3 regions of the Alicyclobacillus sp. SO9 genome follow, and region 1 is predicted to be linked to each of the others. Evidence: riboswitches for the same ligand, from Rfam matches in the RefSeq annotation. Region 1 holds a riboswitch; each other region holds the start of a gene.
What was found. Region 1 has a riboswitch for ZMP and ZTP ahead of GI364_RS17425 (bifunctional 5,10-methylenetetrahydrofolate dehydrogenase/5,10-methenyltetrahydrofolate cyclohydrolase). Riboswitches for the same ligand answer to the same signal wherever they lie in the genome.

Region 1 (10,658 bases):
ATGACAGGGTCATTCCGATTCGGGGTAGTGACGGAGACCTCAAGCGGCTTATTGGCTTGGCTGTGGACATTACAGAACAAAAACGAGCAGAAGAGGAGCGTATCAGGACTCGTGGCATGCTGGAACGCTCGGAAAAGCTTCATGTCCTCGGACAATTAGCTGCGGGTATCGCGCACGAAATCAGAAATCCGTTGACTTCTCTCATGGGGTTTGTCCAACTCATCCAATCTGGCCGAGCAGGCATGGACGACTATTTTGACATCATGGCGTCCGAGCTCCAACGAATGAATACAATTGTGGGTGAATTTCTTGTCCTGTCGAAACCGCATTCAGAGAGTATGCGAATTCACGACCTCAAACATATCATTGAGACAACATTGGCGTTTCTAAAAGGCGAAGCAATTATGAACAACACGGTAATCCAGACGAACTTTTCTATACTTCCTCCCATTGTCTGTGATGAAAGCCAAATGAAGCAAGTGTTCATCAACATTATTCGAAATGCGCTGGATGCTATGCCAACTGGCGGGACGATTACAGTTCAAACGGAGCAAACAGGTTCGAATGAAGTGACTGTTTGTGTTGCGGACGAAGGATGTGGCATCCCGGAAGACAGTATCGCCATGATTGGCGAGCCTTTTTTCACCACGAAGGAAGATGGGACTGGTCTGGGCATGATGGTGACACAGCAGATTGTACGCAGCCACGGCGGAAGAATCGAAATTCGAAGCCGTGTTGATAAAGGAACCACAGTTTCAATTGTTTTACCCGTATCCTCAAGCAGTTGACCACGGTGTCTGTGATTACGTGTTCTGATATCAACAGTAAATAACGTTGTTTGGAGCGTGGTAGAATTGCCCGTTGATAATCTGTTGCTGAATGTGTTTATTATATTCTTGTGCATATTTGGGTTGTTTGCATCGAGACATGTGTTTCATGAAAAATATGTGCGTTGGATATTGCTATTACTGCCCAGTACAGCAGTAGTTCTATGTATGACCTTTCCCTTCACTTTGTTTCCCGGTCAACTCTACGACCTCAGACTTGTTGTAATTCTTCTTAGCATTTTGTATGGAGGAATTGGTCCCGGTTTGGCCGTGACGACCACATCTTTTGTGTATCGGTATGTTATTGGAGGAAGCGGATTTCTACAAATGCTCCTCACTTTTACACCCATCCTGGTCTTGGCCTTTTACATAAATCCGCGCTTTGTCCGGTACTCCAAGGCAAAAAAAGTTGTAGTGGCCGCCCTGCTCAATGCTGCTCCTGTGGTACTGAACATAATGGTTGTGATTCTCAGGTATCCAATTGAACCCAAGCACCTGTGGTTCCTGTGCGAATGGGGAATTGTCGAAGTCGCAACGACTGTCATGGTCGTTTTTTTGATTGATACCGTACGCAGCAACGTTGAGATGAGACATCACTTGCAAGAACTTGAGAAAGTGCAACTGGTCAACTCGTTGACGGCTTCTATAGCCCACGAGATAAGAAATCCACTGACTGTGTCCCGTGGTTTTTTGCAGCTTCTCCAGGAAAACAATTCTGAGCAGACAAGGAGAGACTATTTGAACATCGTTCTAGGCGAACTGGACAAAGCTTCCTCTGTCATTGACGAATACCTTTCCTTGTCTCATCCACAACTAAACAACATGGAACGGGTGAACGTATCGCAATTGATTCAGCAGTCGCTTGCATCGATCACCCCATACGCTACACTTCACAATGTCAGTGTGATTCAAAATTTGGAGACGGATGTTTACATGTCTATCGACGGAGAGAGATTTTCAAAGTGCGTACTGAACATCATGAAGAATGGAATAGAGGCAATGCCAAAGGGAGGGACGCTGTCAGTGCAAATACGCCGACGCCGAAGAGCAGTTGGTATCACCGTCAGCGATACCGGAATCGGCATGACATCCGAACAGATTCAACGGCTGGGTAAGCCTTTCTATTCGACAAAACACAAGGGGACAGGACTAGGACTCATGACATCATACAGGTTCATTCAACTCATGAAGGGCCAAATTCAGGTTACCAGTAAGGTCAACGCAGGGACGACCTTTTCGGTTTCCCTTCCTGTCTCCGACACACAGCCTTCGGTCGTTGAAAGTGCCGCCGAACTTGAGAATGCTACACATCCCACGGCAGACCTCGCAAGCGAAAACTGGAACTAGCAGGAATCGGGAAATGCCCACGCCTTGTTGACGAAGTCCGCTTCAGTTGTTATAGTGATTCCGTAATTCAGTCCGTTGCAGAATACAGTTTGGACGCGGTATTGAAATTTTGTGCAGTTGCTTATCACTTGAATATCATCGATTGTATGACTGGCGGATACGTGGATAACCACGAGGAAGTACAATCGTTAACAGCCGACCGCCTGGGTGACCAAAATGGACAACCTGGGCGGTCTTTTCTGTGCTAGCAACTTTCTCATATTTGCGCTGCCTCTGACCTAGCGTCAGCCACGACAGCGTTTCACAGACGGCCCTCCGGGAAGTAGCACATGGGGAGTGGAGAGTTGTGACGATTGAAATGTATGGCAAGCAAGTCGCTGAGGAAATTAGGGCTTCTATTAAATTGAAAGTGGAGGCCTATGTGCAGAGCGGCATCCGGCCAAGAATTGTAACAGTTCTTGTTGAAGGGGATGCAGCGTGTGCGTACTACGCAAAATCCAAAGGGAAGACTGCTGCGAAACTGGGGATTGAATACGAGATTCTTCACTTTGGCCGGGACGCGTCAACTGGGACCATAATAGAGAAGATTCAGCAGTTAAACCATGACAGTTCTGTACACGGAATCATGGTTGAACTGCCCTTGCCGGCGCACATCGACACGTCGCGTGTGACACAAGCTATTTCACCTTATAAGGATGTTGACGGCCTAACGAAAATCAATCGATTTGCGAATATGACAGGTGACAAGGGTCTTTATCCAGCTACTCCTGTGGCTGCAGTGAAGCTGCTCAATCACTTTGGCTATTCGGTGTCAGGAAAACATGTGGCACTTGTCGGCTTTGGTGAAACAGTTGGGCAGCCGTTGTTTCACCTGCTGGTGCGGAATAATGCAACCGTTACAGTCTGTCATGCTGGAACCAAGGATGTCTCTCTGCATACAAAGGCGGCTGACATTATTTTCGTAGCCGTCGGAAAGGCAGGTCTCATTACACCTGACATGGTTCATTCCCAACACGTCATTATTGACGCCGGTATAAACGAGAGCGAGGGAAACATTGTTGGAGATGTGGATACTGAGGTGGCAGATAAGGTGAGGGCACTTTCGCCTACACCCGGAGGGGTTGGCACAGTGACGACGATGCAGTTATTTCACAATCTAACGGCCGCTATGGATTGGCAAGACGAAGAAGGAATGTTATATCAAAATGCGGCCGATTTGGCCTAAGCGAATTTTATCACGAAGTCTGGCATTCTACGGGAAGTACAAGATACAGCCATGGGGAATCGTACATTTGCACGATTCCCCATGTTACTGTCATACAGTGGGCAGGGATGAACTGTCCATCTGTCTCTTAGTCTCGAGACGACGGAGCTTCATGGGTGAGGTTTCTTTTAATCCAAAGGAAGCCAAAAAGACCACAAACGAGCCTGCGGCAGCCATCCACAATGGTGCAACAGGACTAAAGTGATCGGCCAAAATACCTGCAACAGTGGGAACGGTAGTACCTCCGAACAGCTCGCCCACAAACACGATGATGGACATCGAAGTTGCGACAAATTCTCTGGGTACAGATTCCGACGGGATAATTGCCATGAATATGGGTGCATAGCCCTGTGCCAGGGCGAGGAAGAACATGACGGCTATTAATGGACCGACAGATAGATGAAATTCAGCCGGGATGATAGGAGCGAAGATAGCAACGGCTCCGAAGATAGTCATGATGGGTTTGCGCCCGAATCTATCGGACAGTGACGGAAGAACAAGTCCCCAGATAAAGCTTCCCAGTCCCATTGCACTCATAATCAGGGAAACATAGGACGGGCTGATCTTATCGATTTTTACCAAGAAGGTTGGCGCAAATGTAGTGAATGCAAACAGCCAACTCATGAATCCAATTGACATGACCATGCCGAGCCAGATGTTTCGATGCTGAAATGCTTTTTTGTAATCGGAAAGTTTAGGTTTGGTGTGAATGTGTTCGGATACTTCTTTGCTCATTTTGGGTTCTCTCATGAATTTCATCAGAATCAGAGCGACAACAATTCCGGGAATAGCGAGGATATAAAAAGAGTAGCGCCAAGTCATAGACTGCGCAATGGCAACGACGACCAAAGGTGCAACGACAGCGCCGAGTAATGCTGTTGAACTTTGCACCAGTCCCATATTGAAGCCCCGCCGTTTCGTGGACGAGTCGGCGATAACAGCGGCCTGCGCTAATGTGACAACAGGTCCCTCGGCAGCGCCCATTAGCCCCCGTGCCAGCATCAAAGCGGTGAAGGTAGCTGCCAACCCGGTTGAAAAAGATGCCAGGGAGAAGATGAGAACAATAACAACGAGAAATGCCTTCTTTTTGCTCAATAAGTCTGAGGCGCTGGAAAATATCCAACTCGATACAGCCCAACAGATTGACAGAATCGAGACGGACAGACCAATTTGCGTGTCATTCAACTTTAGAGCGGGGGCCAGAAAAGGAAACAGATAGGTAATGCTCAAACGATCCATCATGACAAAGCCGTACGTGAAGAACATCGTAATGACAATAAAATTCTCATACCTACGCCAACTTGGTTTGGTGTAGTCAGACATAAATACGCCTCCTACTGTGCAAATTTTTAGATAATTTAATGTAAACGGTATCATTGCTGGTATAAGGGTACTATGGCTTTGTCCCTCTATGCGGAACAGCCTGCATTTTTCAACTGAATTATTTTGTTGTGTGTGTTCCAGATACCGGAACAAAGCAGTAGTCGAGCAACTGCGATGGTGCTAGTCTTGATGACAAATTGGTTTAATTATTGGAATTATCAAATTTATGAAAGCGCTTTTAAGCGTGGATTTTGCGGGAATGGGAGGTTAAAGCCATTGGTCAAACGCGTACTCGACCAAGAAGTATTGCGTGAAGTTAAAGAGAAAATTCAAAGAGGTGTTTTACCACAGTGGGCCTTTGCAAATGAAGATATCTATGAAAGGGAACTAGCACATATTTATGCGAAGACTTGGAACTTCATTGGACATGAATCAGAGATTGAGAATCCGGGAGATTATATAACCCGATGGATTGTGCACGATCCCGTTCTTTTACTACGCGACAGTGAAGGCCGCATCCAAGCATACCTGAACTCCTGTTCACATCGCGGTACGCAGCTTTGCAGTGCGGATTTTGGGAGCAACAAGACATTTACGTGTCCGTACCACGGCTGGACCTTTAACCTCAGTGGAGAACTGATTGGCATTGTCGCTGGAAATCAGGTCTATGGCGAGGAATTAGACCGGAGTGAGTGGTCCCTTCGTAAGATTCCAAGAGTGGACAGTTACCAGGGGATGATTTTTGCTTCTTTGAATCCCGACGTGGAACCCTTAGAGGACTTTTTGGGCGAGATGCGCTGGTATTTCGATATTATGTTGGGTCGCAGTGACAATGGATTGGAAGTGAGGGGAGTACCTCATCGTTGGCGGGTTGCGACCAATTGGAAAATAAGTTCAGACAATTTTGGCGGTGACCCGTATCATACTGCCATGACCCATCGGTCTACGGTGGAACTTGGAATCAGCCCCAAGGACCCTTTGTTTGCCAGCTACGGACACCAGATAGTTTTGAAGAACGGACACGGTGTCAACATGATTACGACGAAGGATGGAACCACGCAAAACCCGTACCAGGGTTTACCAGAAGAAATGTGGCCCATGTTTGCGCGGAATCTGAACGAAGACCAACTGGATATTTTCTATAGAACTGTCGTTATTGTTGGCAGTTGCTTTCCAAATCTGTCTTTTGTCAGCCCTATGCATGGTACGGGAGGTCCGGATGAACCGCTCACCAGCTTTGTGAATTTTCGAGTCTGGCGCCCCCTGGGACCAGATGAAATTGAGGTGTGGTCCTGGTGCTTGGTGGACAAAGATGCACCAGAAGTGTTTAAGGAGGCGTCCTACAAGAGCTACATTGGCTCATTCGGACCAGCTGGAACATTGGAGCAGGATGATACGGAAATTTGGACACGAGTGGTGGATGCCAGCAAAGGATTTATGGCTCAGGATAAGGATGTGCACTACAACAACGTGTTGAACTACTTGATGGGACTGGACAGGGTGACTCCGGATAAGGACTGGCCCGGGCCGGGTACAGCCTATCCCACATGCTATTTGGATGCAATTTCGAGATCGTTCTATGAACACTGGGTCGACTTATTAATAGACTGACTGGGCAACAATTACGGCATGAAATGACTGAAAAGAGAACTTATAAGGAGGATGGCCATGAGTGGTATACGGGAAGATGTAGCGGAGTTTTTCTACCGTGAAGCTGCCCTTCTGGATAATCGACGGTTGGATGAATGGCTCGAATTGTTAGATGACAACCTCGTGTATCGAATGCCGTTACGGGTGACCCTCGACAAGGCTTCTGGAGAGGACATTGTTGAGAGTATGACTTTTCTCGATGAGACGAAGGGGAGTATAAGGACGCGTGTCAATCGGTTGAATACAACATCGGCTTGGGCAGAAGACCCGCCGTCGAGGACCAGGCACATGATAACGAATGTACTTATTGAAGAGGAACGGGAGAAGGAGGTGGTGGCGGTCAGTTACTTTCTGCTCCTCCGCAGTCGGAGAGATAAAACAGCCGAGCAGTTGTTTGGTACGAGGCGGGATGTCCTTGTAAAGCGCGGCAATGGATGGAGAATCAAAGAGAGAACGGTTTATCCGGATGAATCTGTGCTTCATTTACCCAATTTAACTACTTTCATCTAGTTCAAGCCGGCGCAGACCGAGCAAGCGTCTCAGTGCGTCTCGGCAGAATACTGACAAATAGATACAAAATGAAATATGGATTCAGAATAATCCGCTTTTGAATCAGTTGGAGTGTACCGCAGCGGAGACTTGAATGAATAGAATCGGAGGGGTTGTCATGTTAGATTTTAAGTCACTTGGCAAGCAGTATATTGGAGGAGAATGGAGAGACGGGAGCAGCGACACGACTTATGCAGACAAAAATCCGTTTGACGAGTCAACCGTGGCAGAAATCCGATTGGCGTCAGTCGCTGACATTGACGAGGCATATCAATCTGCAAAGAAGGCGCAAGTTGAATGGGCAAGGATAAATGCCTTTGAGAAGCGCGATGTACTGGAGCGGGCAGCACAGGTGTTAGACTCCTACACAGAGGATATTGCCCGCTTGATGGCTGAGGAAATTGGAGGTACCTTTCTCAAGGCAATGGTGGAAGTATCCCTAGTGAAAAATTTCATTCGCGAGGCTGCCTCGTATCCGCTTCGAATGGAAGGGAGAATTATTCCGGCTACCATTCCAGGAAAGGAAAATCGTCTATTCCAACTGCCGGCCGGGGTAGTCGGCGTCATCAGCCCGTTTAATTTCCCTATGGTGTTGTCAGCGCGGGCTGTAGCACCGGCACTTGGTGCAGGGAACGGTGTTGTGCTCAAACCTCATGAAGCTGCGGGTGTGACTGGAGGCCTCATTCTTGCGAAAGTCTTTGAAGAGGCGGGACTTCCGAAGGGCCTCTTTAACGTGGTGATTGCCGATATCAAGGAGATTGGAGATGCGTTTGTCGAGCATCCCATTCCGAGTGTCATTTCATTTACGGGATCGACCCCGGTGGGCCGCCATATTGGTGAAGTGGCTTCACGGAATCTGAAACGAGTCGGACTTGAACTCGGCGGCAACAGCGCATTAATTGTCCTTGATGACGCAGACGTGGAGTTGGCTGTCAATGCAACGGCATTTAGCCGGTTTACGCACCAGGGTCAAATCTGTATGTGTACCAACCGAGCGATTGTACACAGGGACGTATATCCTCGATTCCTTGACTTGTTGGTTGCCAAGGCGTCGTCTCTCAAATCCGGTGACCCGCGCGAACAGGACACACTCATTGGCCCGTTGATTAACCACAACCAAGTAGAGAAATTGATGAGTTTTGTAGAGGAAAGTGTAAAGCAAGGTGCAAAAATCGCTTATCAAGGTGAGGTTAAAGGAAATGTGGTAGAGCCAATTGTCCTGTCAGACGTGACAGAGACAATGTCCTGTGCACAGGTTGAAATGTTTGGTCCTGTCATAGCCGTTATGCCGGTGGAATCAGAAGAAGAGGCAATCCGGGTTGCAAACAACAGTGACTACGGACTCAGCGGTGCTGTCTTTACACGCAATTTGGAAAGAGGTGTCGAAGTCGCGAAGCAAATTGAAACCGGTATGATTCATGTGAATGACGGAACAGTGAACGATGAGCCGCTTGTGGCTTTTGGCGGTGAGAAAGGCTCTGGAGTCGGGCGCTACAACGGCCCCTGGGCTTTGGAGGAATTCACGACGACAAAATGGATTTCGGTACAGTACGAACCGAGGCAGTATCCGTTTTAAAACTCTTGATGAAGAGATGAAAAGGCCTGTACCGTTGTGCTTCAAATGCATGGCGGTACAGGAACCGTTTTGACCGAAATTTGAATGGGTCGACCCATCTGAGTTTGTATGCTGGAGAATAAACTGAGCGGTTCTCATAGACGCCGCTCATAGTATCCTAGACGTGTAGAAATCTCCTTCCCGACGCGAATTAGCTGTTTTGACAACTCATCCATTTTACGGGGGGTAAAACGTTGTTCCGGCCCAACTACGGTGACGGCTCCAATGACATTCCGGGTATAATCCCTTACAGGCACAGCAATTGATGCCACACCATCCCGCAACTCACTGTGGCTGATGGCGTACCCTGCCTCTCGAATCTCGTCCAAATGTCGCCGAAAGACATTTGGTTTTGTTATGGTTGTTTTTGTGAATTTATGTAAGCCCATCTGTATGACTTCCTCAATCATCTCTTGTGATTGATAGGCGAGAATGACCTTTCCGGAACTGGTGCAGTGAAGCGGGTTTTTTCGTCCAAGGTGCGTCAGGATTTTCACGGGATGCTGGGATTCGAGCTTACTGACATAAACGGTGCTGTAGCCTTCCAAAACGGCTAAATGGACGGACTCATCAAAGCGGTTTACAAAATCCTCGAGCAGATGCTGCCCCTCTCGATAAATTTCCATGTTTGACATCAACACACCGGCCAGACTCAGCACTGAAAGTCCAAGCCGGTATCTATGTGTATCCTCATCTTTTCGCACAAAGCCGGCTTTCTCCAGAGTGGTGAACACACGGTGTACCGTACTTTTGGAGATTTGCAGAGAACGGGCCATCTCAGTGACGCCTTTCTCAGGAGCATCGACGGTGAAACTCTGAATGATGCGAAGGGCATTTTCGAGGGAGGACAGTGTACTTTGCTCAGACTGCTTTTTTTCCTCAATCACTCGTTCACCCCCTCAATCAAATCATTGTGAAAAATACAAATTCTCTGTCTGATGTTCCGCATGAAGGAACGCTTATATAGTTCCTCTTAATTATAGGTGATAGTATACAGAATAACAAAGCGCTTTCATGAAGTCTTTCAAGCTGTTGTCAAGTCAACAAGAATGGAAGCTTGCAAAGCTTAAATTCGTCTAAATCCAGGTTTTAAGGGAGGTAAAAGTTGTGAGTCTGGAATTAGCAATGATTTCTCCCCATACTCCGCGTATTTGTCACAAGGATAAGGTTGCAGCGTTTCAGCAGCCGCTGGTGGATGCGATGGTAAAGACGGCAGACCTAATTGAAAGTCTGCATCCTGATGTGATTGTCCTCGTCTCGTGTCATTGGCAGTCCAGTTTTACACACTATGTGGATGCAACACCGAGGCACAAAGGGGTTCTGACTGCGGTGGAGTGCCCGGACATTATAACGGATGTTCACTACGACTTTCAGGGTCATCCGGAACTTGCGCAGGAACTGGTAGAATCCGGAAAGTCCGCTGGACTCAAAGTTGAGAGCATCAATGATGAAACATACATGTGGGACTACGGTACGGTTGTTCCCCTGCGATACTTAGTCAAGGGTGATATACCTATTGTCGATTTATCTGTTTGTCAGGCCGCATCTCTGGAAGAGACCACAAAGTGGGGTGCTGTCATGGCACAAGTGTTCCAAGAAACACAGTTGCGTGTCGTCTTCATTGCAAGCGGGGCACTGGCACACAATTTGCGCCGCGGCCCAGAATTTTGGCCGAATATCACAGAGCAAGCATTGGACAGAGAATTTTGCTCTTATTTGGTAAAAGGAGATACGGAATCCGCGGCTGAAATGCTTCCATCCTATGTGCGTGCAGCAGGAGTGGAAGCTGGGGGGCGGCATGTTGCCATGCTTTTGGGCGTCCTGCAAGGGAACTTTGCAGGTAGGTTGCATGGGTATGGTCCGTCGTCGGGATCGGGCAATCCTGTCCTGACAATGCAACCAGTGGGGGCAACCATTTCATAGATACCTGCCAACGGCATCCGTTTCGGTGCATTAATCTAACACAACGATGAGAGGGTTCAGAATATGGAGAAAATACAGCATTTTATCAACGGAGAGTTCGTTGCAAGTGTAGACGGAAAGACGTTTGAAAACATAAATCCGGCTACAGACGAAGTCATCA
Region 2 (10,658 bases), 1.5 Mb from region 1:
GACATCTCGACGTTGTCATTCCGGGCTACACTCATCTGCAACGGGCTCAGCCGATTTTATTCAGTCACCACCTCCTGGCTTACTTTTGGATGTTACAGAGAGATTTTGACCGACTAGAGGACGTTCATCGGCGAACAGATATGTCCCCTTTGGGTGCCGGAGCATTGGCTGGAACCACGTTTGCTGTTGACAGGCAGTATACAGCAAAGCTCCTTGGTTTTGCCGGCCTGTATGAGAACTCTCTGGATGCAGTTTCGGACAGGGATTATTTGATTGAGTTTCTCAACACGGCAAGCATTCTCATGATGCACCTGTCTCGAATGTCGGAGGAATTGATACTGTGGGTGAGCGAGGAATTTGGATTCATCGAGTTGTCCGATGCTTACTGCACCGGGTCAAGTATGATGCCGCAGAAGAAGAATCCCGATGTTCCCGAAGTGATACGCGGTAAGACTGGCCGTGTATACGGACATTTGATGGCCCTGCTCACGACGCTGAAGGGTCTGCCGCTGGCGTATAACAAGGATATGCAGGAAGATAAGGAAGGCGTTTTTGATACACTGGACACGTTACTTCCAGCACTGGAACTGGTGCGTGGAATGATGAACTCATTCACAGTGCAGACACACCGTCTGAAAAAGGTTTTTGGACAGGATTTTTCCAATGCAACGGACGTCGCTGACTATCTGGTCCAAAAACAAATGCCTTTTCGTGAAGCTCATGCCGTCGTAGGCCAACTCGTGATGCAAGCCATTGAAAAGGGGACAAACCTTGCAGGACTCTCATTGGCTGATTACAAGGCGTGCTCTCCGCTGTTTGATAAGGATGTGTTTGCGGCAATAGAAGTTCGCCGCGTCGTGGATGCGCGACAAAGCCGTGGAGGAACGGGGACCAGTGCTGTGATACAGCAAATCGAATACGCAAAAGACACACTGCGGTCACAACGAAGCAAATCAATTGGAATTTAGGCATATTGTTGCGTTACCGCAATAAAGTAGGTACACTAGACTACCATAGAACCCCGTGATTAGACCTCGGCAGTCAGAATGCGAAGAACCTATTCTGACCGGTGAGGTTCTTCATTAACTTGAAGAAGTAACAGATAGGAGTGGAGAGGTTGCGGATTGTACAGAAGTACGGCGGGACTTCGGTGGGGAGCTTGGAGCGAATTGAAGCTGTAGCTGACAGAGTTGCGAAAACAGTACAGGCCGGCAATGAATGTGCTGTTGTGGTCTCTGCCATGGGTAAAACCACGGACCAGTTAGTAGAGCTGGCGAAAGGACTTACGAACAAACCGGATGCCAGGGAACTGGACGCGTTGCTGTCAACTGGAGAGCAGGTCTCAGCAGCGCTTTTGTCAATGGCGCTACACAAGCGCAATATTACTGCCAAGTCCTACACTGGCTGGCAGGCTGGTATCGAAACAGAGGCCATACATGGGACAGCGCGGATGACAAATGTTCGTACGGAATTCCTGGAACAGGCTTTGAAGGACGGAATCGTTCCGGTTGTAACGGGCTTTCAAGGTATTGCCGGAGACTCAGTGACGACGCTTGGCCGCGGGGGCTCGGACACTACCGCAGTGGTGATTGCGGCTGCACTTGATGCAGATGTGTGTGAGATCTATACAGATGTTACGGGGGTCTTCACAACGGATCCGCGAACCGTACCTAACGCTCGGAAAATCAAGTCTCTACAGCATGAGGAAATGTTGGAACTCGCGACATTGGGTGCTCAGGTTTTGCATCCGCGCGCAGTAGAAAATGCGAAGAAGTTCTCAGTACGTCTAGTGGTTAAATCTAGTTTTTCTGAAGAAGAGGGGACAGAAATCGTGGCTGATTTGGAGGGTCTTGAACTGCAAAAACCTGTAACGGGTATTGCAACTGAGAAGAGTGTCGCGCGAATCGCCGTGGTCGGTGTACCGGTCAATCGGCACGGTCTTGCCAAGATGTTTTCAAAGCTTGCTGAAGAAAGAGTAAACGTAGACGTTATCGTTCAGAGTGTTGTTAAGGAACGTGTTGTCGATGTTTCGTTTACCGTTCAGGAGCAAGATGTCGATGAGGCGCTAGCGGTCGTCGAAGGTCTGAGAACCGAACTGGGCTTTGAAGATGTCATTAAAGAGTCAGGTTTAGCGAAAATTTCCATTGTCGGAGCCGGCATGATTAGTAATCCTGGGGTTGCGGGCGAAATGTTCGAAATTTTAGCAAGTGCGGACGTGACAATCAAGATGGTCAGCACTTCAGAAATCAAAGTGTCCTGTATTATCCCCGCTTCGCAACTGGCAACGGCCGTTTCATCTGTCCACAGTGCTTTCTTGGAGGGAGTACTGTCCGGAAGCAAGTAAAAACGGAGAACTACTCAAAAATGAGTCTTAGTTTTAGATTGTTCGAAATATTTCATTGACATTCGTTCAATCCTTCTATAAATTCAAGGAAACAAAAGAGACAGTGTTCGCATGACTGGCGGATTTTTAAGGGGATTACCTTGTGGGAGTGCGAATGAATGAAATTGCCGACCGCCTGGGCGCTGCTCGTATGAGGAGTGTGCCCTGCGGTTTTTATTTTCGGCATGTCTCTCCAAGCAGCGACAGTCACGGCGGGAGAGGCGCAAGACAGAGACTATAAGGAGTTGGGAGAGAGGCGTATGAAGGTCTTCGTAGCAGATGATATTTCCTCCTTGGGGCTTGACCGATTGAAGCAGTATCAAGAGATTGAGATTGAAAAAAGGACAGGTCTGAAAGAAGACGAACTCATTGCTGCCGTTTCCGATGCAGAAGCTTTGCTTGTTCGGTCACAGACAAAAGTGACACGAAAGGTCATCCAAGCTTGTGGGCAGCTGAAAGTGATTGGCCGGGCTGGCGTTGGAGTGGACAACATTGATGTTGATGCGGCTACAGAACACGGCATCGTTGTAATTAATGCTCCTGACGGTAATACAATTTCTGCTGCAGAACACACCTTTGCAATGCTGATTTCACTGTCGCGGCATATTCCGCAGGCGCGTCAGACGATGCAGGAGGGAAAGTGGGACCGTAAGACTTTTGTCGGTGTTGAGCTGTCAGGAAAGACGCTTGCCGTTGTCGGAATGGGGCGTATTGGAACTGAAGTGGCCAAGCGTGCTAAAGCATTTGGAATGCGTCTTGTTGCCTACGATCCATTTTTGACAGAAGACCGTGCCAAGACACTTGGTGTCACATTAAAGTCGCTTGAAGATGCGGTCGCAGAAGCCGATTTTGTGACTGTTCATACACCTTTGACAAAAGATACGAAACATATTATTGATGAGAAAATGTTCGGAAAAATGAAAACCGGAGTCCGAATCGTGAACTGTGCCCGCGGCGGTATCATTGACGAAGTTGCCCTTTGCGAGGCACTGACAAGCGGCAAGGTTGCAGGTGCTGCTTTCGATGTTTTTGAAGAGGAACCCGTGACGGCAGACCATCCTCTGCTGCAATTTCCTCAAGTCATCACAACGCCCCACTTGGGGGCATCGACGGTAGAGGCGCAGGTCAATGTGGCTGTCTCTGTCGCAGAAGAAGTTGGGCATGTGCTGGTTGGAAAGCCGTTTAAGAACGCTGTAAACATACCTTCTCTAAGCGAAGAGCAGAAACAGTATTTACAGCCGCATCTAAATTTGGGTGAGCGCCTCGGGAAATTTGTAGGTCAATTGGCGTCTGGGGCTATGTCTGAAGTAGAAATGGTGTTTTGCGGTGAACTTGATGACAGTGATTTACCCTTTGTGTCGAGAAGTGTCTTGAAAGGGCTCTTGGGCTACAGATACGGTGACGAAGTCAACTTCATCAATGCTCCGACTTTGGCTAAGCAGGCAGGTATGACTATACGACAGGTCCGTGAATCGCAGCACAAGGTATTTACCCATCTTCTCAGTCTGTCGGTTCGGGTCAACGGAGAATTACACAAGGTAGCGGGTACGCTGTACAACGGTCTTGGTCCGCGTATTGTTGAAATTGAGGGCTATCCAATCGACGCAAGTACAGAAGGAAAGATGATTTTCACAAAACACCATGACAGACCCGGGATGATTGGGCATCTTGGCAGCATGTTGGGCAAGGAACAGATTAATATTGCTGCGATGCAGGTGGGTCGTAAGGAAACGGGTGGAGAGGCAGTCATGCTTCTGACAGTGGATAAGCTGGTACCTGAATCGGTAGTGCATGAGTTGTCGCAGCTGCCTGGCATTCATGAAGTACAGACCATTGTACTCTAGCGTGGACATACCGTTTTCGCTTGAAACGACCATTTTAGATTGAAGCGACCATTTTGAGGAGGTTGTAGTTTGTCACATCCAGCGCGAGTAGACAATTTTGGTGCAGGTCCTGCAGTACTCCCGGAATCCGTGCTGTTAGAAGTGCAGGAAGAACTGCTAAACTATCGGCAATCTGGGATGTCAGTCATGGAGATGAGCCACCGGGGCAAGGCGTACGAGGAAATACAGGAAGAGGCCGAGGCGCGACTGCGAAGACTGCTGCAGGTGTCTGACGAATATGAAGTTTTATTTTTGCAAGGCGGTGCCAGTCTGCAGTTCGCCATGCTTCCGTTAAATTTCCGCGGGGAGGGGTCAGAAGCTGCCTATGTTCTGAGCGGATCGTGGGCGAACAAAGCAATGCAGGAAGCAGAGACAACGGGAAGGGTGCGTATTGCAGGAAGTTCCAAGGAGCAGGGTTTCCGGTCTATACCGACACAGTGGAACACGAAAGAGTCGGACGCCTATGTGCATATCACCACTAACAACACCATCTACGGAACCCAGTGGAGACAATTGCCTGAAAAACAGTCAGTTCCATTGGTGGCTGACATGTCAAGCGATATGCTGTCTCGTCCCTTTGCCATGACAAACTTTGACATGGTGTATGGCGGAGCACAAAAGAACCTTGGTCCCGCTGGCGTGACCTTGGTTTTGCTAAGAAGGGAATGGGTACAGCAGGCCGTGATGGAAGAAGTTCCAAAAGTCATGCGTTATGCGACCCATATTTCCGGTAAATCACGGTACAATACGCCGCCGGTGTTTTCCGTTTATGTCCTCGGAAAAGTTTTGAAATGGCTGGAGAGTATGGGGGGATTGCGGGGCATTGAGCAACTGAACGAAGACAAAGCTGGTACCCTGTATACCGCCATTGATAAGAGTGAGGGTTTTTACAGAGGGTATGCACAGGCAAGCAGCCGCTCTCGAATGAATGTCACGTTTAACCTTGCATCAGACGAACTAGAGCAGAAATTTTTGCGCGAAGCGGCGGAGTCTGGTTTTGTGGGACTGTCTGGGCACCGGTCTGTCGGCGGTTGTCGTGCCTCCATTTACAATGCCCTCTCTTTGGAGGCATGTAGTCGCCTGGCCGAATTTATGCAGACTTTTCGGAAGAACAATTGAAAGTGTGGAGTGCAATCTGTGTATAAGACGATTCTGTTTGATGTAGACGGTGTGTTATTGAGTGAGGAGAGGTACTTTGATGCATCTGCCCTGACAATCTATGAATTGTTGAGCAGCTCTCGGTTTCTTGGCGTTTCCATAAGCTATCTTCCTGAATACAGGGATAACTTTAGTGACGAACAGATTCATCAGATACGATGGAGTGTTTTTGTTCAAGATACGGTTTTAAACGCAATGAAGAGCCTAGGCATCAATGCCAATTGGGATATGGTATATCTTCAATTTTTGGTGCAGTTTCTAAAATACGCAGAAGCGGTCAGCGCTGGTCCAGAGTTTTCAAAATTCGCAGCAGTTGAATCTTGGACCGAAAAATCTCTGCGGGAATTTGGCGGTATGCTGAAAGGATTGGATATTCAGACGGATTTTTCTGACTTTTCCAAGCTGTTTGAGGCATGTCGAACAAAACAGGATTTGTGGCTTGTTTTGGAACAGCGGTATCAATTGGTGTTTGGGACAAACCCGAAAATTGAGGCAGTGTTAAGAAGCTTGTGGGAGGTAGGACAGCAAACTTTTCAAGAATGGTATCTTGGGAAAAGCTATCTGCCGTCGCAGCCTGGTAACAAAACTGGTTTTGTCTTGAACGAGGTACCGGTCGTAAATCCGAAGGAAGTGAGCAAACTCTTTGCAGAGTGCGTTCGGCGCGGAGTTCGTATTGGGGTTGCCACCGGACGGCCGGAAGTGGAAACGAAAGTTCCGTTTGAAAGCTATGCCTGGGATGAATACTTTGATGAGGGATGCATTACTACTGCGTCCGACGTGCTTGAAGCGGAGACGAGCTACCCATCTTATCGCCCTTTGTCTAAGCCTCATCCGTTCTGCTACTTGCGAAGTTACATGGAGAGCCCTGACACCATTGCAGTTCTTCAAGAGGAGTTACCTCTTGAACATACGGTAGGGGACACGATTCTCATCGTTGGAGACTCCATGGCCGATTTGTTGGCTGCAAAGAGTCTGGGATGTGATTTTGCAGCAGTACTTACAGGACTTTCAGGTAAAGCAGCTCGACCTGAGTTTGAAACAGCAGGAGCCACATACATCTGGTCGGATGTGACGGATTTATGGTCGTTACTGAAAAAATAGTTATGGGAAACGCTGGTAAGGGGAGGTATTTGCCCAGCGTGTTGTTGGGGAATAACGGCAAATTTCTTCTTGTCTAAAATTCTAGAAAAACATCTTGCGGGGAGATATGGTTTCATGCTAAGATAACAATCGTCGCTTGACCAATCGACATGGAGAGATGTCCGAGTTGGCCGAAGGAGCACGATTGGAAATCGTGTAGGCGGTTTAAACCCGTCTCGAGGGTTCGAATCCCTCTCTCTCCGCCATGTGGCGGCGTAGCTCAGTTGGTTAGAGCACACGGTTCATACCCGTGGCGTCGGTGGTTCGAATCCACTCGCCGCTACCAAAGAGCACATATGAATCATCGAACTTGGTTGATTACAAGCAGAGTACGAGTTCTGTTGCCGCTTCGCAATGGAACTCGTATTGTTTATTCACTTGATGTGACAAGGGTCTTACGATGATGTAGTGACGGTGAATTCCGTTTCGATTTTTCCGTGGAGGGTTCAAATCCGTTTCAACGAGCAGGTAGAGGGCACGAGCGTATTCATGCAGGGCTGGACAGGCTGTCAGAGTGCCATTAAAATGATAAGAGATGCGTTGTGCCACCTTGGCTCAGGGGTAGAGCGGCTCACTCGTAATGAGCAGGTCGTCGGTTCGAATCCGACAGGTGGCTCCAGTTTCTCGTTGTACGCGAATAAACCGCAGTTATGGAGAATATGGACGGCCGTTGGTTCGTTCGTCACGAGTTCAATTGTAGTTGTTCATTAAAAAAACCTGCCCGAGTCGGCAGGTTTTGTGGTTTTAGGAGGGGACGTGTTACCCAAGTGAATAAATAGGAAAATCTATACGCCCTCGCTGTCCTCGTCTTCTTCCAATTCATTGTAAGCAGAGACGACCTTTTCCCATTCTGCATCGTCTTCGATTTCGGACAATACCATTTGGTCGTCTTCCTCGCCGTCAATTCGAAAGATAACGCCTTCTTCGACGTCTTCATCAATGGGTAAGAGAATTGCGTATTCAGTTTCTTCAACGCGGATGACCTCGCCGAGGATAAAATTGTGTTCCTTTCCATCCTCGTCTTCAAGAACTATTATCTCTTCTTCATCAAATTCGTGCTCATGCTCGTGTTCGTGGTCATGATTGTGTTCTGTCATAGAGTAACCCTTCTTTCTCCAATACGGAAAAATAACTAGCCCATCATAACATTGTGGGCAAAAGCCCGTCAATTCAGACACGTGCAGTGTTACTCGACGTTATCTACGTTTGCTGACGGAACAACTTGCTTCATCACGGCACTAGCCAGGCGATCACTCACTTCTTGGAGGAGACGGTTTACTTTGGATTGCGCTTCTTGAAAGGCATTGACCTCTGGTATCGTCTCCAATTTCTCCAAAAGTGATTCAGATTCCTTGGATAAGTGCTGATAGTACTGTTCGGGAACGTTCCTCGAACTAAACTCAGCAATTTGCTCCTGCAAATCCTTTAACTGCAACATCATAGACTGCGCATCAGAACACCTTTGGAGGTCTGCCTCAGCTTTTTTATATGCATCAACTTCAGGCATTTCCATAATTCTATCGGCTAACTCTTCTGCTTGCACTAACAGGTCGTTGTGTGAAATGGTAAGTCCTCCTGTCGCCACTCGTTAAACATGGTGATATTTGTTGTACTCCTTATACGGCTCTGACGGGCTGTTCTCCCCACGGTCTCCGACAACGGCTAACACGATGCCAACGATGGCCAAGATGATTAGTGCGGTATAGGAATGGACAATAACTCCGACAAGAACCAGTAAGAATAGAGAACTGAACAAAATATACTGAGTGGAAACACGCTGATGTTTGCGCTCCATCATCATTTTGGCTCCTCTCCAATGTATCCTCACTTATGGCCATTATACGGCGCGTGAAAATTCTGGTCAAAGACTATTCCGGGATGCCGCAGGGTATAAGTGAAAAAGGTGCACATTCATTTTTGAAAATGTCACAACCGATACGTAAATAGACTTGACCGCGGCTCTGCGGACTTTTAGGCTAATACATAGGCAGGTAATGTCGTTAAGGGAGGGCTTTCCATGTTGACAAATGGACTTATAGGTATGGCTGTGGCAGCCATTGGGCTGTTATTCATGTTAGGTATGAGTGCTTCGATTACGCAGGAGAAGTTTGACAAGGCACTAGAGAAGCAGAGCGGGAAAGCGAACAGATAATTGGCACAGCAAATTTTGAACTTTCAATTTCCTGACGCGGAGCAGTATGCTTTTCTGTTTGAAAATGTCCACCTGGTGATGTTGACTTGGGAGCGGGATAACGCGAAATTCCTATTCCGCATTGGTTCCCATCGAGACGACGGCGTATTGGAACTGGACTATCCGGGAAAAACATTTAACGACAGAGTTCTTGATACGCTGGAAAACATCTTTTTTATTCAGGTTCAAGAAGAAGGCGGCGATCCGGCTTCCTACGTTTTGGGCAGCTACTTTGAAGTCGAGGGTCAAATGTTTGGCGCGTATTATGAACGTTCAGTGCAAGACCAACCGGGTGTAGTGCTGTTTAAAATTGTCGGGGAAGTTCCAGACCAGCAGCTGGAAGTACCTGAAGAGGCAGAATACAAAGCGGCTGTGGAGGCCTTTTCTGCTCAGCATGCTGACATTGTGGAGATTGATGAAGCCAACAATCGATGAGGCGGCAATGATAAACACGTAGTCAACTAGTTGGTATGCAAACTAGCTCCATAAACGAAGAGGGATAACGCGACGAACGTATTGTCCGAAGCGAATCCCTCTTTTTCGTTCCAACTGGCGCCTCTTGTTATGGTTCGGTTCAGTTACTCTGATGCGACTACAGGTTATGCGAGAGAAAGTCTGAGAATTCAGCAGCTTCCTCCTCTTCTGCTATCGAAAAGGCGCTTGCAATAAACTCGAGGTCTTCCGCATCGTCCTGGCCCACTATCGCTGTGCGTCCATTCTGAATAATCGTGACCAAACTCTTTCCATAGAAGTTCTCCGTGCGTGTTATCGCAACGTCAAACCGAGTCGTGTTTCCGAGGTAGCCGACATAACGAGTCTGGGTTTGTTCCGTATTGTCATATAAGATGGACCAATCGTCCAATGGCGTCGTCTCCTAACTTAAAACCTTACATAACCTTGAGAGGTTTTCGCAAAATCATTTTCGCTTAAATCATTCAGTTCCCGACTAGCCTGCAGGAACAGGTCACGGTCTTTGTCATCTAAGGCGGCGTCAATCACGCGCCTCAGTTCGTCCTTCCGGCGGCTTCTGTCTTTGACTTCTTCCAAGACCTGTGTAACCTCTTCCGGTATGGGCAAGTCCGGCAAGTTAATAAAGACGTACAACGTCTCGTTTCTCTGAAGGAACCGCTTCAGCAATGCGTGAATCTCCTTCGGATGGCTTGCTTTAACAATCCGGTTGTTTTCATAAATCCGAGCAATCATACCGTGCCGTCCAATAATAAGCAATGGTACATTCTCCAGCACAATATTGGTAAGCTCGACTTGTTCATGAGAAGCAACCAAGAAATCCAGAATATATTCAGCGCCAGTGGGCAAAATTTTGGTCTTTAACTGAAGGAGTTCTTCCTTTGCTATCATTGTAATCGCCTCCTCATTAGACGTCCGCGGGACAATGGGTCAACTGCGGTTCAAACGCTACAAGGAGTTACATCCAGTAGGTACTAATTATTCTATGCTGCATATACGCGAAATGCATAGACCTCAGAGCAGGTATAAATCTTTGCTGTACCTATATTCTATCAAATAGGGTAAAGATATAGAAGTGAAATGACTGCCAATTCCGCAAAATTCCTTCATTATCCACAAACTCTACAACGTAAGAACCGGGAAAAGGAGATGAAGGATGTGGTCCCTTGCCTAAGACACGCCGTCTGAGCATATAAATTCTCACTTACGTTTTCGGATATAGTTTCTTTTCGTCATATGGCGAAATTTCGAACACCGCTGAATTAGTCTTCATTTTCCTTTGCCGCCGTGATACGATTACTCCAGAATTCGGGGGTGTATCCGGTGAAAAAAGCACTCATATGTTTAGATGTTCAAGAGGAATTCTTGGGTCAATCTTTGGACTACATAGCGACTTTGTGCCAGCGCTACCTGAACCGAAGTGGAGACGACTACG
Region 3 (10,658 bases), 580 kb from region 1:
TTATAAGCAGAGGCAAGTGCGGCTCCCATCTCGTACCATCCGTTCATTGACGACGGAGATGGGTCCAACGCTCCGGTTAAAATTCCAAACTCATGCCCGCCCGAATCCAACAGTTGCTGTTTCATGAAGTCCAAATCAGACCCCGCGGGCCGCCCGTCACTGAGTCTCGCGTCCGCCCGGTCCAACCCTGCAATGGCCGGCTGGGTATAAGGCAAATGCTTCTCCTGCTTCCACTCACAATCCAAAATGTAGCGACGCCATGGGTCTTCCAAATAGGGAAGCAAATCCGCGTATTGCACGCGCTCATGAATGTCAGTATCCACCAGGCGTATTCCTTTTGGTTTTTCCAACATTAGTGCTTTACTCATGGTTGCTCGCCTCCCCGTGTACCGCTTGAGTTGGAATAGGTACATTGATATCCCCGCGTTCAAACGCATCAGTTAACTCTCTCAGCCAGAGATAGTATGTGGTTGATTCACTTAGTATTTTCAAATCTTCCTCTGCACGAGTCTGAAGTTCCTCATTATCTGTATCCTGCAGAATCTTCCTTATCTCAGCCTCACTTTGACGAATTGCCCTTAAGTTCAATTCCGACGCTCTTCTCCAGAGTTTCGTGAAGTATTCAATGAAGGAAGTAAACTGACTCCTCTCCACTTCATACAGGTCTTTGCGCACTCCGGGCCGAAATGCCTTTCTCACAAGCTGTAAACGTGCTAGTTCTCGAACACCAGTGCTCATGCTGGTCTTACTCATTCCGGTCTCTTTACACATGTCTTCTAAGGTAAGAGGTGCCTCTCGAAAAATCATTGCGCCGTAAAGCAAGCCCACAGATTGATTCAACCCGTACATACCCATCGTTTCCGCCTGAGCTTGCGAATAGTGGCGCCTGGCGTGTTCAAGTTCGTCAAATCCCGCCATCTACTATCACCGCCAATTTTACAAATCAATTTGTACAGTATAAACTGTATGAACAGAATGTAACATGGTGTTTTAGGAGGTGCAAGAGCAAACGGAGTCATCTTTCGAAAATTAAGTGAATATAAAAATGTTGTGACTACAACCATCGTGAGGCTACAACCGCGACGATTTGCTATGTCGTTTGCCAAAGGTAACCTTACAAACGTAGGGTTTCCACAATCACCTATTATTACGCAGAAGCATGATTGACAAAGGATTCATCAACAGAAGACAGGAAAATTGAATGGATAACACAACACAAAGGGGTATTTGTACAATATGAACAGAAAGTTAGGCTTAATTTTGTCCGGAACAGCGCTCTGTGCCGTTGCAGTCACAGGATGCGGTACACAGAACCAGACATCAAGTCAAAATTCTTCCGTTCAGCAAAATTCGGCGCAGGGCTCGTCAACGGGATCGGCTAGTAAATCCATCACGATTGGTTACATCAACTGGTCTGAGGACGTCGCAACCACATATCTTTGGAAATACTTGCTTGAACAAAAGGGCTATCAGGTTCACCTTAAGACTGTATCTTTAGGTCCGATGTTTGTGGGCTTGTCTAAAGGCGGCATCGATCTCTTCTTCGACTCTTGGCTCCCCGAACAAAACCAATATATCAGCAAATACAAGTCTAACCTTGCAACCATTGGAAAATGGTACAAGGGCAAGACAAGAGAAGGTTTTGTGGTACCGACCTACATGAAGAATGTAAACTCCATTTCGGATTTGAACAAAGTCAAATCAAAGCTTAATGGGAGAATTGTAGGGATTGGTTCAGGTGCCGTAGAGATGAAATTGGCGAAGAAGGCCGTAACCACGTACGGGCTTAAGGAGAATCTGATTTCTAGTTCTGCCCCGGCTATGCTGAGTGCCTTGAAAAAAGCATACGGTCAGAAAAAAGACGTTGTTGTCACACTCTGGAGTCCGCACTGGGCATTCGCAAAATATCATTTGAAATACTTGTCTGACCCGAAGCAAGTGTTTGGGAAACCCGGATGGATCCAGGGAGAAACAAATAAAAAGTGGCTCAACTCACACCCGCAAGCAGCGAAGTGGCTGAAGAACTTTAAGATTACGCAGAAGCAACTGGGAACTTTGGAGGAAGACATCAACAATTCGAAATCCAAAAATGCGGCTGTGAAAAAGTGGGTTAGCAACAACCAGTCTCTGGTAAAAAGCTGGATGAGCTAATCTGACAACCTTACTCATTTCCGAATCATCTTCGCGACGCAAGATGTCGTTGGACCAGTACCGGCCCAACGACATCTTTTTCACTAGGGCCATATTTGTCTTGCTCTCATGTCGAGAAAAGATAGTCCAATGTTGATGGGTTGCCTTTCCCCTCTTGATACACGCATGGTCGCTCATGCAAATATGTGAGATGGTATTACATTGACACGGCGATTTGCTTTGCAACCACCATTCCTTGACCACCGCAAGCAGCGATGCTGGAGAACTGCGAAGAAATCATGGCGTCTCCTATAGCAAACACCCCTCTGTATTTTGTCTCATAAACTTGGTTTGTCTCAATTCGTCCTTCCGTGTCGAGCGGCAACTTGTCATGTAAAAAGGATGTGGTGGGCTGAAGACCAATCGTTATCACAATTGCATCCGCCTTCAGCAGTGTCTCTTTTCCGTCCATTTCCACTTTCAAACCTTCTACTTTCTGAGAGCCAACAATTCTTGTCGGTGTACAGTTAAATAAGTACTCACACCCAGGTACTGTTCGCAGCAAATCCGTCATGCCCCGTCTGGCAGTCAAATTGTCTCCCCTATGTACCAAAGTCACGTGTGCACCGCCTTTGAGGAACTGGTATGCGTTTTCGACAGCTCTGTCCCCACCACCAACGACAATCACCGGTTTACCTTTCATCTGAGAGGCATGGACTGAACTGCGGTAGGTTTCACCTCTTGCATACATTTCTTGCTCTCCAGGAATTCCAAGCTTACGCGGCCTGCCGCCTGTTGCAATCACAATGTTTCTCCCAGACACCTGGTGACCGTTCACGACAATCGTGCGTTGAACGGGATCTAAATCGGAAACATGACTATTCAGTACGATCTCCACACCCATGCTGTCTAACCGATGGACAATTTTGTCACGCAACTCGGGACCTGAGCAATCTACGCCCGGATAATCCTCAATTTCTCCTTTGATGAGATTCAATTGACCCCCTGGAATCGCATCTTGTTCATACACCTGCACACTAAGTCCCAGACGACGGGCCCATACGGCAGTTGCCATACCAGCTGGTCCTGAACCGATAACCAGGATGTCCTTCAACAGAGTTCCTCCTTCACTTTTGCAAATCGCAACGCAAGATGACGCTGCGGGAATTTTATTCAATATTCATGTAAACTGCTATGGTTATTATACATGACTTGAACGCGGCTCCTTACCACGGCTTGTACCACCGACACGGCGCGGTGTTATCATCAAGCAAACACGACGGAAATGACGATTTGCAGAAACACAGGGCATATAAGTTTCCTGATATAATGTTCTGACACAAAAGACACCAAATTGATACATCTTAGCAGAATCCCCTTTTGGAGGTTGCGCATGATATCAATTCTTCTGGCAAAATCACGAAACGGGGTCATTGGCAAGAATAACGGCATGCCCTGGCATATTCCAGAGGACCTTCGGTACTTTAAGAAGCTCACGACTGGAAAGAACATCGTAATGGGGAGACGCACGTATACAGCCATTGGCCGTGCTCTACCGCATCGCATCAACTACGTCGTCACTCGTGACACATCATTTACAGCCCAAAATGTTCATGTCCTGCATCATATAGACGCTATCACCCGCATTCCGGGTGACGTTGTCATCATTGGAGGCGGCTCTATTATCGAGCAAACCATCCATCTGGCGCAGGTTCTGTATATAACCGAGATTGACGCCGTTATAGAAGGAAATACCACTGTCGAAATCGACCTGTCAGACTGGGTACTTACGTCAAGTACTCCTGGAAACCAAGACAAGAGAAGTCCGTTTGAATACAGTTTTAATGTCTACGTTCGCAAACCCACAAATGCTGTTTCGAACTGAAACTATCACATGCAATGGGTCTTGACTTTAACGTTGCGTAAAGGTTTACAGTTACCCTGTGAGGAGGTGAACGATGGAATACACAATCCAGAAGTTCGCAAATATAGCCGGAATCAGTACCCGTACGCTTCGGTACTACGATGAGATTGGACTCTTGAGCCCGGCGAGAACCAGTTCATCAGGGTACCGAATTTACGGCCAATGGGAAGTCGACCAACTTCAGCAAATTCTGTTTTACAGGGAACTGGGTGTAAATCTTGAAGTCATCCGCAAAATCATAACAGACCCGACGTTTGACAGAATTCAAGCACTGCAGAAACATCTTAAGCGACTCCTTGACAGGCGAGAACAATTGGATTTATTGATAGCCAATGCGGAACAAACAATTGCATTGGCAGAAGGGAGACGAACCACCATGAGTGACAGAGAAAAGTTTGAGGGCTTCAAAGAGCGGATGATTGATGAAAACGAGACAGCCTATGGGAAAGAAATCCGCAATAAATACGGCGATGACTCCGTTCATAAATCAAACAAGAGGCTTCAGAAAATGACTGAGAAAGAGTATGAGGATTGGACCCACCTCGGGAATGAGGTGAAAGTCACTCTGGCAAAGGCATTCCAGACTGGGAATCCAGCCAGTGACATTGCACAGAAAGCGGCAGCACTTCATAAACGATGGTTAGCATTTACCTGGGATAAGTACACGAGTGAGGCTCATGCGGAACTTGCTCAAATGTATGTCGATGATGAACGATTTAAGGCGTTTTACGATACTGAGCACCCAGGGACAGCCGAGTTTCTCCGGGATGCCATTCACATTTATACAGGATTTAGGGTGTGATTTTCGCTTACAGTCGCATCTGGCCTTAAGAGCAGAACTCCAATAAAGTGCTGGTTCTGCTCTTCTCTTTTTGAACTTCGCTCGTTAGTTTCAGCCAATTAGTTATGGCTTGAAGAGACGCATGCTTGTTACCAAGGGTCATGCCCACGACTCAGCGTCGGACCGTTTTGTGGTGCTTAATTAGCGCAAAGTCTGTTCAGCAGCTACAACTGTATTCCTGAGAAGATTTGCAATTGTAACTGGACCGACACCACCTGGAACGGGTGTTATCGCGCTAACGACGTCTAGACATGCAGCATAATCAACGTCCCCTGTGTTTTCACTGTATCCCGCGTCAATGATGACAGCTCCAGGTTTGACCCACGAACCTTGCACAAACTTATTCTTTCCGACCGCCGCTACCAGAATGTCGGCTTGTCGCACTATTTCATCGATGTGTTGAGTGTGTGAATGACAAGTAATGACGGTCGCATCTCTATTTAGCAACAACATGGATACCGGCTTTCCCAATATTGGACTTCGACCAAGCACCACTGCCCGCTTTCGTTTAATGGGAATTTCGTAATAGTCTAAGATATTCATGACCGCTTCAGGGGTACAACTATGGTAGCTGCTTAGCCCGAAGGACATGCGTCCGAAACCCCAACTTGTCACACCGTCAACATCCTTCTCCGGCACAATGGCCTCAAATGCGGCTCGTTCTTCTATATGTCGAGGAACTGGATGCTGCAGTAAGATGCCATGAACTCCTGGGTCGATATTCAAGTTCTTAATAACGTCAATGAGCGCAGCTGTATCAGTGGTTTCAGGCAAGTGAATCTGTCTTGACTCTAATTGATTTCGCTCACACGCCCGTGCCTTCATGCGGACGTAGGTCGTTGACGCCGGATCATTGCCAACCAGTATCGTGGCAAGACATGGCTTAGTACCCTTTAAAAAGAGTTTCTTGACTCTTTCAGACAAGGTGGCTTCCATCTCTTGAACGACAGGCTTCCCTCTCAATAAAGTTGGCTCCATGAACTTTTTCCTCCTATCACATAGGTTAGTACGACTGAATATTAAAGGGGTAAGAACTCTTGGTCCTTACCCCTGCCCAGGCGAGCGGCACTATTACTTGTGGCTCCCCCGTAGTTAATCTACGTTCGCCAGTAACCACAAATCCATTCTTTTCACATACAGAGTATCATCTTTCTACAGGTCTCCGTCAATATCGCAGGTCTTTATGACGTACACTTCGTCAGCGTACCAGTATCTATTTCAAAAGACAATGACGCTGCTCTCCTCATATTACATTGGTTTTGCAAGCTCTACCATAGGTAGGAGGCGTGAATCCTCTATTGCCGCAGTCCGATGCCCGATACCGGCTAAGTAGTCTTGATGGGTTGAAAAAGCAAGAAACGATTGCGCGCTGCTCTGGCGTATCAGCATGACAAGGTCCCATCTTTCGTCTTCCGGACCGATAAGAAACTCTCCACCCTTACCCAGAAACATGACGTCACCGCCGCTTTTTCGCAGAAATGGCAGTGTGTGCTCAATGTAGCGGTTGAACGCTTCGGCACCAGTGATTGGAACCTCCGATGCAAGTTCAGGATGGGCTGAGTAATCGGCAAATTCGCGAAAACGCAGCAGATTCAGCATGATGACGCTACCATCAATGCCACGTTGCATGAATCTCATGCCAGCGCGTTGAGATGGTTCGATGTAGCGACCATGTTCAAAGTCCATCGTAGTGTCTCCTTTCAGAAAACATTCTCTATTTGGGTTGACAGAGAACTTATCAATAAGTCTCGGTAGTATTATACCCGGATAAAATATAAAGTCAATATTACCCGGATATAATACCTACATTATTGATTATGCAGAGATCAATAAAAAAACTGAATTGCGTAGAGACGAGGCTATTGACAGCCACTCAAGGATGTTCCTGGCCCCTGCAATCAAAGTGCCAACCTGTGTGTCAAGATTCTGAACAAGCCTACGTTCTTGATGCGGCCCAATTAAAAACAATCTACCTGGAGTGCTGCGGGAATCTGTCAAGGCAGCTTGTCCGCAATTACCGAGTCGCTGCCCTGTTTAGACATTTGAAGGTGAATTACTGTGTTCGAGCATTGGCGGACATGTGTCGCACGGCACTTTGATACCTACACGTCATCGTCGTGAGTCCTTTCATGACCGCTCGTGGGCCGCGTCCAAGATAAAACAAAAACTATAGTAGCGGAGAGCAATACACCGCACGCCTGTAAATCCTGTCGTGGTGTAGAACTAGAACCAATTGCAGCAATCAAAGCGGTGGCACCTATTCCCGAGAATTGACCTACAATATCCAGCGTGGAAGACACCCTTCCAATTACTCCAGGGGACGAGTGCTGCATGGCCATTGTCGACAGCCCAATAGATGCCATGCCATCGCCGAACCCAGCTAATAGACATATCCACAATGCATACCAGAAATCGCCTATCACAGAGTAAGAAAAGAGCGCCATTGTGCGAACAAGTAAACCGCCAATGACCAAGTAAGCGGAGTTCAGCTTCCCAGCACGAGGAACAATCAACAGTCCTGCCAACAAGTCGCCTAGTCCGGAAGCAGCCCATAGATACCCCACCGCTTCGCCGGGTACACCGAGATAGGTCCCTACATAGAACACGTCGACCGTAAACCAAATGAACCCTACAAGTGTCAATATAGCGGTAACGACTGCTACAACTACAAGTCGACGACTCTCCAACAAGTAATGAAATGCCACCATGACGTCTGCCTTTATGGAAGTCTCACTCGAAGGCAGAGTCAACTTTTTACAAACTGCCAATCCGTCCGTCCCCTGACGAATGTCGAGGAGAAGTAGCGTTGAAAGGATGAACGTTCCGGAGTCTGTAATCACCGTCGGAATGGGACCCATGCTAAGAATCAGCGTTCCACCTAAGGCAGGCCCTAGTGCCAGAGAAACGCTGGAGGCAACGTGTAGTACGCCTTGGGCTTTCTGGATGTCCTTGTCCCGGATTGTTTTCCGCACAAGAACGGATTGTGCAGGAATAAAGAGCCGGGTTCCAAAACTTAGCAGGAAACTAACAATGTACGCAAGATAAGCAGTGCCGGCCCCGTGAAATTCGAGGAGCAACAGAACTGCAAATGCTCTAAACAAGTCCGTCAGTACCATTATAATCTTCGGATTAAATCGCTCAGCAATCACGCCCGAAAGTGGACCAACTAAGATTGCAGGAAGTAACTCTGCCGCTGCAACACCCGCGACCTGACTGGATGATTTCGTTACTAACCCGACCCATACCGGCAGCGTAACCTCCAAAAGTGCATCTCCAAACTGTGAAACACCCTGAGCCAACCACAAATTCAAAAATTGGCGACTTAATCTATAATGCTTCGATATGCCATCCTTATCCCCCTTTGTTCTGAAAATTAGAGAAGGAAAAGGGGGACTTCTGGACACACCAAAGCGCCGTCGAAAATATCTTTCCACGGAACCACTATGTTTAGCTAATGTGGAGGAACTGCGTTAGAAAAACGGTTGCATGCTTTGTCACTCCTTATAGTCACATCAGCACGTATTTACATTGATTTCATTGGCTTCCACAACGACAAAATGGCTTTTCCTGCAGGACGCTCGGTTGCGGCGGTTTCTGCAATCACTCTTGCACCGCCAGACAGGTGTCTCCAGGATTGTTGTCCCAACTGAGAGTATTCTGTCTCTTGAAGCAATCCCCAAATCATTTTTACATTGTGAATCGCATCGAACGGCCCGGATGTTGTTAGCGCCACCTCCATCAGAGTTCGAGCTAATTCCCTAGGACTCCCGCCACTAAGCAGGTAGTTCCCAGCTGCCTGCGCGGACAGCTGACCGCCGTCATCGTTTGACACAATATTTTTGAGTTCGGTAAGTGTAACTCTAGTGCCACTGACGTGTAATGGTTCTCTCCAATTCTGCCGACTTACCTTTTGTCTACGGCTGCGTTGACTTGACAATGCTAGGTGTCCTGCCAATGTCCGAAGATCAGAAGGTACGTCTTTCCCACGCATTAAATCAAGTGTACAGTGAACGCCAGTTACGGCATGGGCATCGAACTGTGACCTCCTCAACATCTCCGATGATGAAAGGGCTATCGCCTCATACAGTGTACGACCTTTGATTCCTTGACGTATCAACTCATCGATGAGATCGGGTTCCTCTCCATACGGAACCTCAATTAATCGTTGTACGACGTCCGTGACTTCGTGCTCTGATACCATCCCTTCTTCCGGCCATGTCAACATTCTTTCTTTAATTCTGTTGAACAGCGTCGTATCCGGACGAGATGCAAGATACTGTACAGCCGGACGAAATATAGGCTCTGCATATGCCCACCCGCTTAAATCATCTAAAAATTGAATGGCACGATGCACAATTAACAGCCGATGCTCATTTTCTGGGTATTGGCGGAGCGCAACTTGGGTCAGAAGCCATCTCAGGTCTGAGTTCTGGTGTCGCAATAAGCCAACCAGTCTGTGTTCGGACAACAATACTGTGTTTCCACTCTCAATGTCGTGTAAGAAAGCCTGTTGAGACTCTTCTTCTGTAGTCTCAGTGACAGGTTCCATTTCCATCAAAAGATAGGGGCCGTACCTCGGGTCCGCCAGAAGATCCGTTACGTATACGGCCGTCTGCAGTAGAGCTAAATCCTGAAAATCACTGCTCAACAGAGAAGACGCACGAAGCAAAGGTCCGCCGTTGAAGGTTCCGTGGCCAATGAGAGGCCCATGGTGGTCGACGTATCGTGCCGATGCTAAAGCGAGTAACAGATAGATGTCAGCGTTGGAAAGTCCTTCAGAACGAGACTTGTCTATCCAATTCATAGTCTTGTCTCGTGTCAAGGATTCAATTTCACGTGTTCGTACCTCCATAGAAGGCTGCCACGAAAACTCATTGCGCACGTCCATCACCCCTAATGTAGACTTGTCTTGAGGATCGTAACACGCCGTCGTCTGGAATATCTATACAACGTTGGTCTTAAGACCATGGGATAGCAAGGCAAAACAAGAAGATTAACTGAATAATGGAGTCATTCGTTTGATCCACAAATACCGATTTCGTCCAAACGTTATAAACCAGATTACAGCGAGCACCTTAAAACCGTTTAATCCTCCACACTTAAAATCCAAGACTTCATCATTTTTAACCTCAAATTCCAGTTCATTACTTCTGCACCAATCAATTTCCAGATGGATTTTGTGATACCCAGCATTGAGCGAATACTCAAAAGTATCTCCGGGTCCTACAGAGCCAATCTCCGTTCCATCTAAAACCACATGATAGTTTCTGAGATTATCCGAGAGGCTGACTGCTCGCTTGATCCTAATCATCCTATATCCCTTCCATTTATCAATATGCAACTACTACTCGTTGTTTCATTGGCTCTGTTGTGACAGAGTCCGCCAAAAGTCTAGCGAGGTTGGTGGAACGGTACTGAATGAATAGTCGACCACTGTATTAATTGAGTTCTCAATTCCCTGTGCTCCGTTCCCCAGAGCCTGATGCGTAGAGGCTTTAGTGGGAACTTAAAGTAAACTCCCAGGTTTATCCGTGTGCCTATTGGCATTGAAATGGACTCTATGGATTCGACTGCATAGGAAATTCTCCCAACCAAGATTGCAGTATCAGTGAGAGTTAGAAAACACGGAAAGAGCCGATTCCACAGCCACGAACCAACAACCCAGCCCATCACGGACCATAACAAGGCAACGATAGCAGTCAGCCACCAAGGACGTCTATGAAATAGACTGCTAAATATAAACTCACCTACCACAATTCCTAA

Region 2: another riboswitch for ZMP and ZTP. It lies ahead of serA (phosphoglycerate dehydrogenase); the one in region 1 lies ahead of GI364_RS17425 (bifunctional 5,10-methylenetetrahydrofolate dehydrogenase/5,10-methenyltetrahydrofolate cyclohydrolase).
Region 3: another riboswitch for ZMP and ZTP. It lies ahead of GI364_RS14685 (bifunctional 5,10-methylenetetrahydrofolate dehydrogenase/5,10-methenyltetrahydrofolate cyclohydrolase); the one in region 1 lies ahead of GI364_RS17425 (bifunctional 5,10-methylenetetrahydrofolate dehydrogenase/5,10-methenyltetrahydrofolate cyclohydrolase).

What each region holds. Positions count from the first base shown of each region.
Region 1 covers NZ_CP066339.1:3,692,317-3,702,974, reverse strand. Annotated here, with positions in the region: gene GI364_RS17435 (ATP-binding protein) at 1-788, shown strand, start outside; gene GI364_RS17430 (ATP-binding protein) at 846-2,174, shown strand; ZMP/ZTP riboswitch at 2,311-2,390, shown strand; gene GI364_RS17425 (bifunctional 5,10-methylenetetrahydrofolate dehydrogenase/5,10-methenyltetrahydrofolate cyclohydrolase) at 2,521-3,399, shown strand; gene GI364_RS17420 (MFS transporter) at 3,490-4,761, opposite strand; gene GI364_RS17415 (aromatic ring-hydroxylating oxygenase subunit alpha) at 5,038-6,372, shown strand; gene GI364_RS17410 (aromatic-ring-hydroxylating dioxygenase subunit beta) at 6,430-6,921, shown strand; gene GI364_RS17405 (aldehyde dehydrogenase family protein) at 7,079-8,536, shown strand; gene GI364_RS17400 (IclR family transcriptional regulator) at 8,671-9,462, opposite strand; gene GI364_RS17395 (DODA-type extradiol aromatic ring-opening family dioxygenase) at 9,683-10,498, shown strand; gene GI364_RS17390 (aldehyde dehydrogenase) at 10,562-10,658, shown strand, end outside.
Region 2 covers NZ_CP066339.1:2,182,644-2,193,301, forward strand. Annotated here, with positions in the region: gene argH (argininosuccinate lyase) at 1-968, shown strand, start outside; gene GI364_RS09815 (aspartate kinase) at 1,118-2,344, shown strand; ZMP/ZTP riboswitch at 2,446-2,532, shown strand; gene serA (phosphoglycerate dehydrogenase) at 2,644-4,227, shown strand; gene serC (3-phosphoserine/phosphohydroxythreonine transaminase) at 4,297-5,385, shown strand; gene GI364_RS09830 (HAD family hydrolase) at 5,404-6,525, shown strand; tRNA gene GI364_RS09835 (tRNA-Ser) at 6,677-6,770, shown strand; tRNA gene GI364_RS09840 (tRNA-Met) at 6,774-6,850, shown strand; tRNA gene GI364_RS09845 (tRNA-Thr) at 7,109-7,183, shown strand; gene GI364_RS09850 (DUF1292 domain-containing protein) at 7,350-7,661, opposite strand; gene GI364_RS09855 (YlbF/YmcA family competence regulator) at 7,751-8,149, opposite strand; gene GI364_RS09860 (hypothetical protein) at 8,153-8,365, opposite strand; gene GI364_RS25130 (hypothetical protein) at 8,582-8,716, shown strand; gene GI364_RS09865 (hypothetical protein) at 8,717-9,190, shown strand; gene GI364_RS09870 (SAV0927 family protein) at 9,348-9,617, opposite strand; gene GI364_RS09875 (IDEAL domain-containing protein) at 9,635-10,114, opposite strand; gene GI364_RS09880 (cysteine hydrolase family protein) at 10,547-10,658, shown strand, end outside.
Region 3 covers NZ_CP066339.1:3,114,312-3,124,969, forward strand. Annotated here, with positions in the region: gene GI364_RS14655 (amidohydrolase family protein) at 1-368, opposite strand, end outside; gene GI364_RS14660 (GbsR/MarR family transcriptional regulator) at 361-918, opposite strand; gene GI364_RS14665 (glycine betaine ABC transporter substrate-binding protein) at 1,237-2,151, shown strand; gene GI364_RS14670 (NAD(P)/FAD-dependent oxidoreductase) at 2,348-3,244, opposite strand; gene GI364_RS14675 (dihydrofolate reductase) at 3,524-4,015, shown strand; gene GI364_RS14680 (MerR family transcriptional regulator) at 4,089-4,856, shown strand; gene GI364_RS14685 (bifunctional 5,10-methylenetetrahydrofolate dehydrogenase/5,10-methenyltetrahydrofolate cyclohydrolase) at 5,037-5,873, opposite strand; ZMP/ZTP riboswitch at 5,941-6,019, opposite strand; gene GI364_RS14690 (DUF1330 domain-containing protein) at 6,144-6,581, opposite strand; gene GI364_RS14695 (MFS transporter) at 6,998-8,329, opposite strand; gene GI364_RS14700 (hypothetical protein) at 8,419-9,777, opposite strand; gene GI364_RS14705 (hypothetical protein) at 9,889-10,206, opposite strand.